Regions from separate parts of the Planococcus donghaensis genome, predicted to be linked through region 3. Evidence: riboswitches for the same ligand, from Rfam matches in the RefSeq annotation. Region 3 holds a riboswitch; each other region holds the start of a gene.
What was found. A riboswitch is a leader RNA that binds a small molecule or an ion and turns the genes downstream of it on or off. The one in region 3 is predicted to bind lysine.

Region 1 (2,208 bases), 1.6 Mb from region 3:
TTTAGAAGAAGTTGTCGGATCAACTGGCATTGTGACACGTCTTGGTGGAGAAGAATTTGTGATTATTATGCCAGATATGGGTGCAGAAGAAGGATTGGCTACAGGCGATGCCATATGCAAGCATATGGAGGTAGCTAATTGGCAGAGTGTATCGGTTACTGTCAGTATTGGAGTCGCGGTATATTTGCCTGGTGATGATACTAGCAGCTGGCTGTCGCGGGCAGACAGTTACCTTTACAAAGCAAAAGCAGACGGCAGAAATTGTGCTTACGGACTAATATAAATCAAATCAAAAAAACGCTGAAGTTCATGATGAACTTCAGCGTTTTTTCGGCTTTAGTTTGTTACTGCTTTTGAATGCAAATCAGGTAAAGATGCACGTAACGTCACGGTTTCTTCTACTGTTAATGGAATCATTGGCAAGCGAACGCCGCCTACTTGAACGCCCGTAATGTTAAGAGCTGCTTTAACTGGAGTTGGATTTGGTGCAGCAAACAATGCTTTCATCGTAGGCACTAAGCGTCTGTGAATAGCTGCTGCTGTTTTTACATCACCTGTTTTAAAGCTTGTGATCATGTCTTGCATATCGTTGCCAATAATGTGTGCAGAAACCGAAACAATTCCAGTTCCACCGATTGATAGCATTGGCAGTGTTAAGCTATCATCACCGCTGTAAACAGTAAAAGAGTCAGGCGTATTTTCGATAATTTGTGCTGCGGCGTCTAAATCGCCACTCGCTTCTTTAACGGAAACAATATTGCTAATTTGGGATAAGCGAATGATTGTCTCAGGAGACAAATTAACTACGCTGCGACCAGGAATGTTATAAAGCATCACAGGCAAATTCGTAGACTCGGCGATCGCTTGGAAATGTTGGTACATGCCTTCTTGTGAAGGTTTATTGTAATATGGCGTTACAAGCATGACGCCGTCAACACCGACTTCTTCTGCTTGTTGCGTCAATGAAATAGAAGCACGCGTATTATTCGATCCCGTTCCTGCAATAACCGGAATTCGACCCGCGACTGTGTTTACGGTAAATTGGAATAACTCTACTTTCTCCTCGATTGATAAGGTAGGTGATTCACCTGTTGTACCGGCAACAACAAGGCCATCAGAGCCGTTCGCGATTAAATGCTCGATTAGTTTTTTGGTTGCTGGGAAATCGATTTCTCCTTGTTGGTCGAACGGTGTTACCATTGCTGTAATAATTTGGCCGAAATTCATAAACAACACACCCTTTTCTAATTTTTTTCGTAGCTTAGAGGTGAGGGGCCAGTCAGGAATAAACAAAAAAGCAGCAACAGGGGGTCCTGTTGCTGCAGTAGAAACAATGTTTACCATTCGTTCCTGTGCATCAGATAGCCCTCCATATAGTTACCTATATGACAGTCCTGCATTTGTTAAATACAGACCCAGCGCACGGAAATATGAGCTTTCCGTCACTTCGGCAAATCCCCCTTTCGGCAAACGTCAATGGACCTCATCGTCCTCATTTTGCGTACTGATGGTTTTTGCGCCTCTATCCTACTCCATAAAAATGGAGCAAGAAATATTGAATTAGCTGTACTATAACAAATATCTCTGTTAATTGCAAGATGAAAACGTAAAATTTTAGTGAGGAAGGAAGTGGGACGAAATGGACGAGCAAGTGTATGACAATCACCTAAACATCATAACTGTGGGGCACCAACAAGGATTTACCGATTCTCTACATCATCATCGCTATGAGCCAACTCCGTATGATTTACTCGATGTGTTGTTCACACATTATCCGGTGATTTCAGAAGATCAACTTGTCGATGTTGGATGTGGCAAAGGACGTTTAAACTTTTATGTTTATCATTTCTTTGGAACAAAAAGTGCTGGAATTGAGATGAATCCGGTATTTTACGCTGAAGCTCTTGAAAATAAAAAAAGGTATCTTGAGCAGCACGAAGACGCTGAGTCGAGCATTAGCTTCTATAATTGCTTAGCACAAGACTACCAAGTCGCAGACCAAGACAATAAATTTTACTTTTTTAATCCTTTTTCAGTGCAAGTATTCATCTCTTTTCTCAATAATGTTTTGCGCTCTGCTGAAGAGGCTCCGCGAACAGTCGATATCGTTTTATTTTTTGCCCCACAAGAGTATAGCGAGTACTTAGAAACGAGCACAGCTTTTCTATTAGTAAAAGAAATTCAGTTGCCCGATTTCCATAAAGAACC
Region 2 (2,208 bases), 200 kb from region 3:
CAGGTGCAGATTGTGCATTATTTAACGCCGGTATATTTATGGAAGATATACATGAAGGTGCGATGACACGATATAATTTTCATAAAATGTTGCCTCATCCGATTAATCCGTGTGTAGTGGAGTTAAGCGGTGCAGAATTAAAAGAGATTTATTTGCAGTCTTTAAATTCAGAATGGCCACAAATTGAGTTAAAAGGAATGGGTTTCCGCGGAGCAGTATTTGGTAAAATGATTCATTTGAACATGGAAATCATTGACCGCCGTCTTTATATTAAAGGTCAACGGGTTGTACACGATCAAAAATATCAATTGGTTACGTTAGACATGCTGACATTTGGTTATTTTTTCCCGAGTTTAAAAAGAGCGACGAAAACATATTTCATGCCAGAATTTCTGCGTGATGTATTCGGTCAATATTTTCATAACAAAGCGATAAAATAGTAATGACAGTTGGAATATATATTCAGTTGATTTTGTAGTGATTTTGGGCTATGCTAAAGAAGAAAGTTATAATGGTGGGTAGAGGCTGCAGGACTAATCAGTAGGGTGCGCGAGTGTGACCGCGTTGAACGCATCTGAAAGGAAGTTTTGCCGAAATTTATTTCTTATGGTCATAGGAAGTGGATTGGGGTCATTCTGAACAAGAATGTCACTGTCATTTGAGCGCAAGTTTGAATGGAGGGCTACAGGGTTGTTTGATGTTTTATCGCACAGACGAATTGTAGAAGGCTGACTGAATCCAAGTGGAGAGGTCAGCCTTTTTTGTCTCAATTTCACCCATCAAAAATAAGGAGGAGTTATTTTGGAGAATACAATTTTTTCGATCTTGCCACCGATTATTGCAATTGTAATGGTCCTATTAACACGCCGTGTACTATTGTCATTAGGTGCAGGTATTGTGGCAGCAGCTATTATCCTTACGTGGTTTTCGCCACTTGAGGCCTTGCAGGAACTTGCTACATCATTCGCAATTATTTTTTGGGACGGCGGTTTTAACGCTTATAATGTCTTTATCCTATTGTTTCTACTATTGTTGGGAGTTATTACAGCGTTTGTTAGTCTCTCAGGAGGCAGTCATGCTTTCGCCGAATGGGCATCAAATCACATTAAATCTCGCCGTGGTGCCAAAGTATTAACGGTTGTTCTTGGAATGGTCATCTTTATCGATGATTATTTTAATGCATTGACTGTTGGGCAAGTAGCACGTCCAATTACAGACAAATACAAAGTTTCGCGTGCGAAACTCGCTTACTTTATTGATTCGACTGCAGCACCGGTTTGCGTAGTTTCTCCTGTATCAAGTTGGGGAGCAGCAATTATCGGTATTATAGCTACCATTTTAGCTGGACAAACTTTCGTCGAATATTCTGCACTTGAAGCATTTCTTTGGATGGCACCAATGAACTTTTATGTGGTTGCTTCACTTGCCATCGTCTTTTTTGTCGCAATTCGCGATGTTGATTTTGGCGAAATGAAAAAACACGAAGTGCTAGCTATTTCAAAAGGACAGCTTTTTGATCCTGAAAAAACAATTCCAGGTGAAATGAAAGAAGAATTTCCATCTCATTCACATGGACACGTGAGAGATTTATTGCTTCCGATTTTACTGTTGATCGTTGGAACAGTGGTTGCAATGATTTGGACTGGCTACCAAAATGCTGGCCAAGTATTTGATATTTGGTTAATCTTTGAAAATACCGATGTACCAGCTTCATTATTAGTAGGGGGAGTATTAGGTGCTTTAACATCTATTATTCTTTACGCACTACAAATGAAAACAAACAAAACAGCTAATGTTGGCTGGATTGGCAAAGGGATCTGGGCAGGTATCAAATCTATGATGGGTGCCGTTTTAATCCTAATATTTGCTTGGTCATTGACTTCCTTAATTGGTGGATTAGAAACAGGCGCATATTTAGCGGGTGTCGTTTCTGACGGCAATGTTCCTACAGCGATTTTGCCAGTCTTATTGTTTGTATTAGCTGGCGTTATGGCTTTTTCTACAGGAACTTCTTGGGGTTCTTTCGGTATTCTTTTACCGATCGCTGGAACAATTATGATTGAAGCGGAACCAGCTCTATTATTGCCAGCACTATCAGCAGTTTTAGCAGGTGCTGTATTTGGTGACCATTGTTCACCGATTTCTGATACGACCATCTTGTCCTCAACAGGAGCAGGAAGTAACCATATGGACCATGTTTTAACGCAA
Region 3 (2,208 bases):
AGTTGTTAGAGCGCCAAGAAGAACGGACAATTGGTGCATGTGTAGATTTAGGAGAAGCAATGAATATCGAAACGCCATTACGTATTGAAGCTTTTGATAACTCGCACATTCAAGGTGCAGATGCTGTTTCCGCAATGATTACGTTTATTGACGGGAAACCATCTAAAAAAGACTACCGTAAATACAAAACACGAAACGCATCAAAACCGGATGATTATGCAGCAATGCGTGAAGTGATTCGTCGACGCTATTCACGTGTTTTAAAAGATGGTTTACCTTTACCAGATTTGATCGTTATCGATGGTGGGAAAGGACAAATGGAGTCGGCGCGTGAAATTTTAGAAGATGAACTTGGTTTGTCGATTCCTATTGCGGGACTTGCAAAAGACACCAAGCACCAAACTTCACAATTATTATACGGTTCACCAGCTGAAATTGTACCGCTTAAACGAACGAGTGAAGCTTTTTATTTGTTGCAACGAATACAAGACGAAGTTCACCGATTTGTTATTACGTTTCATCGTCAATTGCGTGGTAAGAATTCAATACAATCCGCACTAGACGGTCTGCAAGGCGTAGGGCCGAAACGGAAACAGCAATTGCTAAAGCATTTTGGATCTGTCAAAAAAATTAAAGAAGCATCTGTAGAGGAAATTAAAGAAGCGGGAATGCCGGAAGCTTTGGCACAGTCCATCGAAAAGCATTTCACAGAAGATACATTGCCAAGTGAATCATAACGTGGTATTGTAGTGAATAATTAAATCACTTGGAAAAGTGATGATAGAGGCGCGGACGTCAATAGTAAGCATTCGGAGATTTGCAGAATCTGAGATGGATGGTGAAAGGGGCGATCGCCGAAGTGTGCGTTTTACTGCTATTGCGCATGCTGGTTCTGCATTTAAGAAGTGCAGGGCTGTCAGAGTCAATCTCTGGAGGGCTATCTCACATGGACGTTTTTCGTACATGATAAAAGAGGTAGTTTGCCGCGTATGCGGTGGGCTGCCTTTTTTCGTGTCTAGTTGAAAAATCACTAGTCATTTTGAGGGCCACATACTAAATGTGGGAGTGGATAGAATGGAAACAATTGTTATGAAATTTGGTGGAACATCTGTTGCGACACCGGAAAAAATTATTGGTGTGGCGAAAAGAGCAATTCGTGAAAAAGAAAAAGGCAAACGCGTTGTCATTGTTGTTTCGGCGATGGGCAAAACAACCGATACATTACTCGGGTTAGCTGGGGAAATTTCATCAAATCCGCCAAAGCGTGAGATGGATATGTTATTAGCCACAGGAGAGCAAGTAACGATTTCTTTATTGGCGATGGCTTTTAAAAAATTGGGTCATGAAGCTTTATCATTTACCGGTTGGCAAGCTGGAATCGAAACCGAATCGGTTCCGCGCAACGCACGCATCGAACAGATTCATACAGAACGCCTTGAACGTGTATTGGATAAAGGCTATTTTTGTGTAGTGGCTGGTTTCCAAGGCGTAGACAAAATCGGCAATATTACCACACTTGGTAGAGGTGGATCAGATACGACAGCAGTAGCGCTTGCAGCTGCTTTAAAAGCAGAGAAATGTGAAATTTATACAGACGTTAATGGCGTTTATACATCTGATCCAAGATATGTCACGGGTGCGCGTAAACTCCAGCAAATTTCTTATGACGAAATGTTAGAGCTGGCCAATCTTGGGGCGGGTGTACTGCATCCGCGAGCAGTCGAATTCGCAAAAAACAATCATGTACCATTATCTGTCAGAGCAAGTTATTCAGACGAGCCTGGCACAATCATACAAGAGGTGATCACTGTGGAAACAAACTTAATCGTTAGAGGCGTGGCATTTGAACCTGGAGTCGCGCGTGTAACTGTCACTTATAAAAAACCGTTTAATGGCTCGCTTGCTAATATTTTTAATAAGCTAGCAGAAAATCAAATTGACGTTGATATCATCGTTCAAAGTATTAGCGACGAGTTTCCGCCTTCGGTTTCTTTTTCGATCAGTCAAGAAAGTCTCGAAGAAACGCGCCGTGTTCTAACTGAAGCACAAGAAGAAATTGGGTTCCTATCATTAAATGTGGAAGTTGGTTTGTCAAAAGTTTCAATAGTAGGATCAGGCATGGTGTCAAACCCAGGGGTTGCTGCACGTATGTTTGATATTTTAAGAACAAAAGAAATACCAGTTAAAATGGTCAGCACATCAGAGATA

Region 1: it holds a riboswitch for lysine, as region 3 does, so the genes downstream of both, dapA (4-hydroxy-tetrahydrodipicolinate synthase) here and BCM40_RS06535 (aspartate kinase) in region 3, are expected to answer to the same signal.
Region 2: it holds a riboswitch for lysine, as region 3 does, so the genes downstream of both, BCM40_RS05460 (Na+/H+ antiporter NhaC family protein) here and BCM40_RS06535 (aspartate kinase) in region 3, are expected to answer to the same signal.

What each region holds. Positions count from the first base shown of each region.
Region 1 is NZ_CP016543.2:2,989,237-2,991,444, reverse strand. Features, by position in the region: gene BCM40_RS14720 (GGDEF domain-containing protein) at 1-283, shown strand, start outside; gene dapA (4-hydroxy-tetrahydrodipicolinate synthase) at 337-1,227, opposite strand; lysine riboswitch at 1,355-1,533, opposite strand; gene BCM40_RS14710 (class I SAM-dependent methyltransferase) at 1,640-2,208, shown strand, end outside.
Region 2 is NZ_CP016543.2:1,102,831-1,105,038, forward strand. Features, by position in the region: gene BCM40_RS05455 (bifunctional metallophosphatase/5'-nucleotidase) at 1-440, shown strand, start outside; lysine riboswitch at 512-693, shown strand; gene BCM40_RS05460 (Na+/H+ antiporter NhaC family protein) at 802-2,208, shown strand, end outside.
Region 3 is NZ_CP016543.2:1,304,078-1,306,285, forward strand. Features, by position in the region: gene uvrC (excinuclease ABC subunit UvrC) at 1-737, shown strand, start outside; lysine riboswitch at 774-948, shown strand; gene BCM40_RS06535 (aspartate kinase) at 1,075-2,208, shown strand, end outside.